3 linked regions of the Candidatus Pseudothioglobus singularis PS1 genome follow. The protein of the gene in region 1 binds, or shares a complex with, the protein of each later gene. Links are inferred from orthologs where the notes say so. Each region holds a gene or a part of one and is shown on either strand. Other genes may lie near its edges. The genes, in order: secY, secG and secA.

Region 1 (2,952 bases):
CAAATTACTGGAGAAGTCTGATGGCTGAGGAAAAGGTAGAAAAGAAAGCAGCAGCTCCTAAGAAAGCAGCAGCTCCTAAGAAAGCAGTAGCTCCTAAGGCTGAGGCTACTAAGCCAGCTGAGACAAAGAAAGCACCTGAAAAAAAGGCTGTATCTAAAAAGCCAACAGTTAGTGTTACTTTGGTTAAAAGTTTCTATGGTCGATTACCAAAGCATCGTGCAACGGTTACTGGCCTGGGTTTAAAAAGAATTAACCATACGGTGGTTCTTGAAGATACGCCAGAAGTAAGAGGCATGATTAATAAGGTTTCTTACCTACTAAAAGTTGAGGGTTAAAGAATGAATTTAAATACATTAAAGCCTGCATTGGGTGAAAAAACTAACAGAAAGCGTGTCGGTAGAGGTATGGGTTCTGGCATGGGTAAAACCTCTGGTAGAGGTCACAAAGGACAAAAATCTCGTTCAGGTGGATTTACTAAGATTGGTTTTGAGGGTGGTCAAATGCCCCTTCAAAGGAGATTACCTAAGGTTGGTTTTAGTTCAAGAGTATCTATCATTACTTCTCAGGTTACCTTGTCACAACTCGACAAGCTAACAGAAACTGATATCAATATTGACGTCCTCAAAAAACATAACCTCGTTACTAAAAATATTTTAAGAGTCAAGGTCATGCTTTCAGGCGAAATTAACAGAGCAATCAACCTGGTTGGAATTAAGCCAACGAAGGGTGCTAGAGCAGCTATTGAAGCTGCGAAAGGAACGATAAGCGAGTAATTGATGAGCGAAGATCTACTAAAACGCATCCTCTATCTAGTCGGTGCCCTAATAGTTTTCAGATTAGGAACACATATTGTGATTCCTTTCATATCTCAGACTGCGCTTGCATCTCTGGTTGAAGATAATAGGACGGGTATTCTAGGAATGATGAACATGTTCTCTGGCGGAGCATTAGAGAGGCTCTCTATATTCACCTTAGGAATTATGCCTTACATCTCCTCTTCGATTATTATGAACCTAATGACTTCAGTTGTTCCAAGATTCGAACAGCTCAAGAAAGAGGGAGAGCGTGGCAGAAGAGTAATCACGCAGTACACCCGCATGGGAACTGTATTTTTGGCTGTTTTCCAGTCATATGGTGTCTCGATTGCACTACAATCTCAGTCAGGCGGCGGTGTTGCATTGGTTACAAACCCTGGACTAACGTTTAGTTTTGTAACAGTAGTGACGCTCACAACTGGAACCTTGTTTTTGATGTGGCTTGGTGAGCAAATCAGTGAAAAAGGTATTGGTAATGGAATTTCAATGATCATCTTTGCAGGCATTGTGGCTGGTTTGCCAGCATCATTCGGTAACACGCTGAGCATGGTTGGTACAGGAGAGTTAAGCGTATTTACAGTCGTTCTGATGCTTGCAATGGTTGTTCTTGTCATGGCTTTCGTAGTCTTCATGGAGCGTGGTCAAAGACGAATTGCCGTCAACTATGCTAAAAGACAACAAGGCAGAAAAATGGTTGGTGGTCAAACTTCATACTTACCTCTCAAAATTAACATGGCAGGCGTTATTCCGCCAATCTTTGCATCGAGCATCATTCTTTTTCCAGCAACTCTTGGTGGTTGGTTTTCTCAGTCAGAGGGAATGGGATGGTTAGCAGATATTACATCGAGCATTTCACCAGGACAGCCTTTGTATATTCTGTTTTATGGTGCTGCTATTGTCTTCTTTACGTTCTTCTATACTGCGCTTACATTTAACGCAAAAGATACGGCAGATAATTTACGTAAATCGGGTGGATTTATACCAGGTATTAGACCAGGACAGCATTCGGCTGATTATATCGATGCCGTTACTTCAAGATTGACAGCGGTCGGTGCTATCTATATTACGGCGGTGTGTTTACTGCCTGAGTTTTTAATTTTATATTGGAATGTACCTTTCTACTTTGGCGGTACGAGTCTTCTGATTATTGTTGTTGTTGTAATGGATTTTATAGCTCAAGCGCAATCTCATATGATGTCGAATCAATATGATGGCTTAATGCGTAAAGCTAATTTAAAGTAAGGGTAAGTTATGAAAGTAAGAGCATCAGTTAAAAAAATTTGTAAAGATTGCAAAATTATTAAGAGACACGGAGTCATTCGTGTTATCTGTAAAGAGCCACGTCATAAGCAAAGACAGGGCTGATTACATTGACAGAGCTGAATTTACAAAGTAAAATTGCACGATTTTTCAACTTTAAAATTTTGAGTGGAATGACCATTCAAAAATATTATTTATTTGAGGTATAGGTAAAGTATATGGCACGTATTGCAGGAATAAACATTCCAACAAATAAGCATATTGTGATTGGCTTACAATCCATTTTTGGTATTGGTGAAACGAGATCAAAGCAAATATGTGAAGCATTAAAGTTAGACCCAAGTACGAAGGTATCAGCGCTGACTGAAGATCAGTTAGAGTCGATTCGTACAGCAGTCGCTCAGTATGAAGTTGAAGGAGACTTGAGACGTGAAGTTGCCATGAGCATCAAGCGCCTTAGAGATTTAGGTTGTTATCGCGGAATTCGTCACAGAAAGGGATTACCGCTACGTGGACAAAGAACTAAAACAAACGCAAGAACTCGAAAGGGTCCGCGTCGTTTAATTAAATAATATAGGTACAAGATACTATGGCAAAAGAGCAAGCATCTAAGAAGAAATCAAAGAAGATCGTCTCAGACGGTATTGCGCATATTCATGCGACTTTTAATAATACCATTGTAATGATTACTGACCGTCACGGAAATACCCTTTGTTGGGCAACTTCTGGCGGAGCTGGTTTCAGAGGTTCAAGAAAGTCAACACCTTTTGCAGCTCAAGTAGCAGCTGGTAATTGTGGTGAAAAAGCTCAAGCTTTTGGCATGAAGAATCTTGAAGTTAGAGTAAAGGGTCCAGGTCCAGGCCGTGATTCTGCGATT
Region 2 (2,918 bases), 280 kb from region 1 along the record:
ATCAGCGCTGGTGTTAAGATTGTTTGTAATTCATTGATAGAGAAAATTGAAAATCAGACAGCCCACCTTGAGTGTGTTTTTACAGGGGCCATCACAGAACTATCTTGTAAGTCTGTGGTTATGGTAACTGAGAGGATAGCAAACACCTCGCTTTATGATCAACTAAATGAACAAAAAGTAAGCAATAAACCTCGTTCAATTGATCAAAATATTCGACTGATTGGAGATGCTGAAGCCCCAGGACTAATAGCTGATGCAGTGTTTTCAGGGCATTTAGCTGCCCAAGACTTTGAGGCTACAGAGACTGACATTGAAAAGGCATTGTTTATGAGGGAGATGCCTAGCCTAAATGATTAATTTTAAATAGGCTGTTGAGGCTAGTTCCTAATTGATTTTCTGTGTGTTTTAGAGTAACATTGCCCTCTTTTTATGAACGCCAAAAAAATGCGTAAAACGATTGTTGCTGGAAACTGGAAAATGAACGCTAGCAAAGATTCAGTTGAGAGTCTTGTGACTGATATTTTGTTAGGAGCAAGTGATGTTAGTGCTGAAATCATAGTTTGCGCACCATTTCCATACCTCTCGCAGGTTGAGGTTTTAATTGAAGGATCCAGTTTGATGCTTGGCGCTCAAAACCTTAATGTGAATGCTTCAGGAGCATTTACGGGTGAGGTGAGTGCAGAGATGATTAAAGACTTTGGCGCCAATCACGTTATTGTTGGTCACTCTGAAAGAAGAAGTTTGTATGGCGAAACGAGTGAAATTGTTGCAGAAAAAACTAAAGCTGCAATTGATTCTGGCTTGACGCCAATTCTTTGTCTTGGTGAGTCACTTGATCAAAGAGAGTCTGGAAAAACTGAGTCGGTAGTTTCAGAACAGCTTAATAAAGTTATAAAGATGGTTGGAATAGAGGCGTTTAATAATATTATTGTTGCATACGAGCCTGTCTGGGCAATTGGAACTGGAATGACAGCCACTCCAGAACAAGCACAAGCAGTTCATAAGTTTATTCGTGATCTTCTTGCTAGTAGCAGTCAAGATATTGCTGATAAAACAGCCATACTTTATGGAGGCAGCATGAATGCGAGTAATGCAGTAGAGCTTATCTCTTGTGCTGATATAGACGGCGGCTTAATTGGCGGCGCTGCGTTAAAAGCGGAAGATTTTTTACAAATTTGTAAGGCAGGTTAATATGACATTTCAAATAATTTTAGTGGTTCATGTATTGTTGGCTTTAGGGCTAGTTGGGCTAATTTTAATACAACATGGTAAAGGCGCTGATGCGGGCGCTGCGTTCGGCTCTGGAGCGGCGGGTTCAGTTTTTGGTGCAAGAGGGGCACACTCTTTTTTGTACAAGTTAACTGCAATTTTAGCTATTGGTTTTTTTGTAACAAGTATTAGTCTTGCTTACTTTGCCTCGAATGAAAGAACCGCTTCTGATTCAGATCAAAGCATCATGTCACAGAGCGTTGTGGTTGATGACGCTTCCAACGAAGACACTAGCGAAATACCTAGTAATTAATTACTCTAGCCGTCGTGGTGAAATTGGTAGACACGCAGCCTTGAGGGGGCTGTAGCGCAAGCTGTGACGGTTCGACTCCGTCCGACGGCACCATCCTCAATTAAAGCATGACCTGCATGCATGATATTGTACAATCGCTATAGTTTCTTAACGGCTGACCTATGAAATTCATTAACAAAACCGTTCTTAAAGGAATTGGTCTGATGCTTTTGGGCATGAGCACAGTCCCCTTTTTAGATATTTTTGCCAAACTTCTAAGCGAAGATTATTCTGTGATGCAGGTGACATGGACACGATTCTTTTTTCATGCATTTTGGCTGCTCCCAATTATTTTTTGGCAAAAAGTTAATTGGAAAAGGGTTCCTGATAGTCTTGGCCTTCAATTTTTAAGGGGGCTGATGCTTACTATGGCTACCCTATTCTTTTTTGCGGCAATAAAATCAAACCCTATTCCTAGTGCGCTTACACTACTTTTTATATCACCTTTGGTTGTTGCAGTGCTGTCTCCAATGCTTCTAGGTGAGCGCTTCGATCTATTTATTGGTGTTGGGGTTTTAGTTGGGTTTTTTGGGGTGGTAATCGTTCTGCAGCCAACAGGAGATGATTTTAAGCCAAGCCTTTTGTTGGCTGTCGTTGCAGGCATCTGCTACGCGCTTTATATTATTTTTACAAAAAAACTATCTTTTAAGGCGCCGCCCGTACTTACTCTTTTTTATTCTGCCCTTGTAGGGATTTTAATAATGTCACCTCTTGCTTTTGCTTCTTGGTCTGCGCCAGATTTAAGGGGTTTTTTGTTAGGGGCTGCTATGGGCTTTTTTGCAGCCGCCTCACATTTTATGATTATTAAAGCGTTTGAATTTGCAAGTGCCTCTGAACTAAGTCCTTTTAATTACTTTGAAATTGTAGGTGCCATCTCACTTAGTTACATTGTGTTTGGCTATGTCCCAAATTTTCAAGCGATACTGGGTTTGTTTGTAATTATTGGAAGCGGTTTATATGTATCTTGGCACGTAATGAAAAACAATCAAGGAGATGATCAAGATAAAGAAAAACTTATAGAGCCACTATAAGCTCTTAAGGCTAATTATCACCTATTTTTATTAAGAAAGTATTGACCTATTGAAGACACAAGATTTAATCGATCCAATATAATATTTGAGGTTTATTTTTTTAATAATGTCCTTATATATCTAACAATTCAAATAAATAAATATCTTTATGAACTGGCGAACAAAAACAGAATCAAAAATTGAGCTCTTTTCTGATTGGCTTTTTGAAAATGCAAAGATAACAATTGTAGTTATTTTTGTCCTTGTTGCTGGGATTGCATCTCAACTTCCATCATTAAAAATTGATACTACCACAGAGGGTTTTTTGCATAAATCAGACCCAATGC
Region 3 (3,424 bases), 1.4 Mb from region 1 along the record:
AAATTCCGAATGATATTTGGTGAAAAACCGTATTATTATAAAGTAAAGGGCTGATATTTAAAAGCTAAAAGTATTCAACTAATCTAGTATTTTTTTTCATCAACTCTAACAGCTAAAGATTTTGTATCAGAGAGGCCATCAATTTTTCTTATGATTGAGATAAGCAGCTTTTTTTGTCTTTTGGCGCGAAAGGCAACAGAAGCGTTCTCGGCAATGAGAAAGACCTTTTGATCATCAACAAGAGAAAGAGTGAGGCCATTTAGCTCAGTGGGAACTTGGGATTGAAATTCAGAATTAAAGCGATTGTGTGACTTTGCTTTTTCGAACATTGTTCCTAGTTTGCCTTCAGCTTTAAAATTTGTAGGGTTTTCTTTTGTTTTATCTTGCATATATGAGAAAATACCACAGTTTTGTCTACTAATGTTTCGTTCTTCCATGAGTATTATAAATAATGTTTTATCAAAGGTTTTAGGGTCGCACAATGACCGGCTAATTAAAAAGTACAATAGCCAGGTCAATAAGATCAACTCGCTAGAAGAACAGATGAAGTCTTTGAGTGATAGTGATTTGTCATCAATGACTGAAAAATTCAAAGCAAGGCTTAAGGAAAATGAGTCTGTTGAGAGTGTTTTGCCAGAAGCGTTCGCACTAGTTAGAGAAGCAAGTCAGAGAACATTAGGCCTTAGACACTATGACGTTCAGCTTATTGGCGGCATGGTTCTTAATGAGGGCAGTATTTCAGAGATGGGAACTGGTGAAGGCAAGACGCTTGTTGCAACTCTTCCAGCCTACCTAAACGCAATAACTGGAAAGCGAGTTCACATCGTCACAGTCAATGACTACTTGGCATCCAGAGACGCCGAATGGATGGGAAAAGTCTTTTCTTTTTTGGGGCTTACTGTTGGAACCTCAGTTTCAGGAATGTCTGGAGAGGAAAAACAAAAAGCCTATTCTTGTGATATCACCTATGCAACTAACAATGAGCTTGGTTTCGATTATCTTAGAGATAACATGGCCTTTTCCCAAGAACAAAAAATGCAGAAAGAGCTTTCCTTTGCAATTATTGATGAAGTTGATTCAATTCTAATTGACGAAGCAAGAACTCCGCTAGTAATCTCTGGTCCGACCGGAGATCATGCTCAGGCATACAAAGCCATTAATAAAATGATTCCTAGCTTTACACTTCAAACTGAAAAAGGGGAAGGCAAGGAAGTTGAGATTCTAATACCAGGCGATTACACTATTGACGAAAAACATAAACAGGTTTTTTTGAGTGACGATGGACACACAAAAGCTGAAGATATGCTCATAGAGGCTGGGGCTTTGCAAGAGGGAGCTAGTCTTTATGATGCAAGCAATATTATTTTACTTCAGCATTTGATTTCTGGGCTTAGAGCGCACGTTTTATTCCAAAAAAACGTAGACTACATTGTTCAGAATGATGATGTTGTGATTGTTGATGAGTTTACCGGCAGAACAATGGAAGGAAGAAGGTGGTCTGAGGGGCTTCATCAGGCGATAGAAGCCAAAGAAAATGTAAGTATTAAGAAAGAAAACCAAACCTTAGCATCAATCACTTATCAAAATTATTTTAGGCTTTATGAGAAGCTTTCTGGGATGACGGGTACTGCAGAAACTGAGGCTTCAGAGCTTCAAGATATTTATGGCTTAGAGGTTGTTGTTGTTCCTCCAAATACAAAGTCTTCAAGAGTTGATCATTCAGATCTAGTTTATGGGACTATGCAAGAAAAGCTTGATGCAGTGGTTAAAGACATTCAGGAGTGTCAAGCTAGGAAGCAGCCTGTTTTGGTTGGCACCAACAGCATAGAGAGTTCAGAAAGCGTATCAGCTTTGCTTACAAAGCATAAAATTAAACATGAGGTCCTTAACGCAAAACAGCATGAGAGGGAGGCTGAGATTGTTGCAAATGCAGGAGCCCCGGGCGCCGTTACAATTTCAACTAACATGGCCGGACGAGGAACTGATATCGTTTTAGGCGGCAGGCCAGCTGAAGATGCCGGTGAGCCTGAAAAGAATGCTTGGAGAGACAAGCATAATGCTGTTATTGATTCAGGAGGGCTTCATATTGTTGGTACTGAGCGAAACGAATCACGACGTGTTGATAATCAGCTTAGAGGGCGCGCTGGAAGGCAAGGAGACATTGGTTCAACCAGATTTTACTTGTCTTTAGAAGACAATTTGATGAAGATATTTGCTTCTGAAAAAACTGCAAGTATGATGAAAAAGCTCGGCATGAAAGAAGGAGAGGCTCTTGAGCACAGCTGGCTCAATAAGACAATCGCCAATGCTCAAAAGAAGGTTGAAGGAATGCACTATGACGCTAGAAAGCACCTTCTAGAATATGATGATGTTGCGAATGATCAAAGAAAGGTAGTATATGAACTAAGAGATGAGCTGATGGGCACTGAAGATGTAAAGGTTCGTTATGAAACAATAAGAGATGATGTTATTAGTGATCTTTTTGGCGCTCATATCTCACCCAGGGTTGCAGAAGAAGATTGGGATGTTGAAGGCCTAAAAAGCACTTTGTTAAAATCTTATGGAACTGATATTCCTCTTCAGGGGATGCTTGATGAGGGGATGAATGTCGATGAAATGTTAAAAATGATTCAGCAAGGCTTTCTTAAGTCTCATGAAACCAAGGAAAATAACCTTGGTGTTGAGATGATGAGAACATTTGAAAAAGCGGTTATGCTAAGAGCTCTGGACCATCATTGGAAGGAGCATTTGGCCATTATGGACCAGCTCCGACAAAGTGTTAATTTGCGCGCAATAGGCCAAAAAAACCCAATTCAGGAGTTTAAGCGTGAGTCATTTTCTATGTTTACTGAGCTTCTTGATACCATTAATATTGAAATTGTTCAGGCGCTTTGTAGTGTGAATCTTGAGCAAGTTAGTTCAAAGCAGCAAGAAATCCTTGAAGAGCAAAAGCAAGAGGAAAGCCCAAAACCTCTCCCTAGAAAAGCTGCGCCTCCACGGAGAGTGGTCTCATCAAAACAACCCATTAAAAACTTAAAAGTTGGAAGAAACGATCCTTGCCCATGCGGGTCTGGAAAAAAATATAAGCAGTGCCATGGTTAATGACCCCTTCTATTTTGATGCATAGTGTCAGATAAAGTGCAACAACTAACTATAACTAAGCCTGATGATTGGCACTTGCACTTGAGGGGAGGGCGAGAAATGAGCTCAGTTGTCGGAATGACTGCAAAACAAATGGGTAGAGCTATCATTATGCCAAATCTTTCTCCGCCTATAAGAACATCAGAGCAAGCCTTGGCATATCGTGAAGAGATTATGCAAGCTCTTCCCAAGGATACGAGCTTTAGTCCTCTAATGACGCTGTATTTGACAGATAGTACAACTCAAAAAGATATAATTAACGCTAAAAAAGAAGACCATATAT

The links.
Region 2: secY (region 1) and secG share a complex: the UniProt entries of both Escherichia coli proteins name them as parts of the sec protein translocase complex. The link is inferred for Candidatus Pseudothioglobus singularis PS1 from one-to-one orthologs.
Region 3: the proteins of secY (region 1) and secA are in contact, whole or in part, in a crystal structure (PDB 3DIN), measured with the Thermotoga maritima proteins. The link is inferred for Candidatus Pseudothioglobus singularis PS1 from one-to-one orthologs. Residues at the interface, in WP_004081795.1 of Thermotoga maritima: Glu108, Gly109, Glu110, Glu111, Ala236, Glu237, Arg238, Arg239, Ile240, Thr241, Ile242, Gln243, Tyr244, Ala245, Arg246, Arg247, Val248, Thr249, Gly250, Arg251, Arg252, Val253, Tyr254, Gly256, Ala257, Ser258, Thr259, Tyr260, Leu261, Pro262; in WP_004082002.1 of Thermotoga maritima: Glu261, Ala262, Arg263, Lys300, Ala301, Arg302, Thr303, Ile304, Ile305, Leu323, Tyr324, Asp325, Pro326, Val329, Ser330, Tyr333, Ile336, Lys340, Phe345, Val349, Glu363, Phe364, Tyr374, Ser375, Gly376, Gly377, Glu393, Ile395, Thr482, Ser483.

The regions. Positions count from the first base shown.
Region 1 is NZ_CP006911.1:283,991-286,942, forward strand. Bases 122-2,916 are described here. They hold secY (preprotein translocase subunit SecY), read left to right. Parts: upstream 122-776; coding sequence 777-2,057; downstream 2,058-2,916. Other genes in these bases: rpmD (50S ribosomal protein L30), read left to right, coding at 122-335; rplO (50S ribosomal protein L15), read left to right, coding at 339-773; rpmJ (50S ribosomal protein L36), read left to right, coding at 2,067-2,180; rpsM (30S ribosomal protein S13), read left to right, coding at 2,294-2,647; rpsK (30S ribosomal protein S11), read left to right, coding at 2,665-2,916. Outside these bases: rpsE (30S ribosomal protein S5), read left to right, coding at 1-21; more of rpmD, read left to right, coding at 21-121; more of rpsK, read left to right, coding at 2,917-2,952. UniProt on the Escherichia coli protein: The central subunit of the protein translocation channel SecYEG. Consists of two halves formed by TMs 1-5 and 6-10.
Region 2 is NZ_CP006911.1:4,309-7,226, forward strand. The notes cover bases 97-2,857. They hold secG (preprotein translocase subunit SecG), read left to right. Parts: upstream 97-1,192; coding sequence 1,193-1,522; downstream 1,523-2,857. Other genes in these bases: W908_RS00015 (oxidoreductase), read left to right, coding at 97-357; tpiA (triose-phosphate isomerase), read left to right, coding at 430-1,191; W908_RS00035 (DMT family transporter), read left to right, coding at 1,684-2,592; W908_RS00040 (efflux RND transporter permease subunit), read left to right, coding at 2,741-2,857. Also shown: more of W908_RS00015, read left to right, coding at 1-96; more of W908_RS00040, read left to right, coding at 2,858-2,918. UniProt on the Escherichia coli protein: Subunit of the protein translocation channel SecYEG. Overexpression of some hybrid proteins has been thought to jam the protein secretion apparatus resulting in cell death; while this may be true it also results in FtsH-mediated degradation of SecY.
Region 3 is NZ_CP006911.1:1,697,235-1,700,658, reverse strand. Bases 36-3,302 are described here. They hold secA (preprotein translocase subunit SecA), read left to right. Parts: upstream 36-435; coding sequence 436-3,102; downstream 3,103-3,302. Other genes in these bases: pyrC (dihydroorotase), read left to right, coding at 3,139-3,302; W908_RS08595 (hypothetical protein), read right to left, coding at 84-437. In the rest of the region: more of pyrC, read left to right, coding at 3,303-3,424. UniProt on the Escherichia coli protein: Required for protein export, interacts with the SecYEG preprotein conducting channel.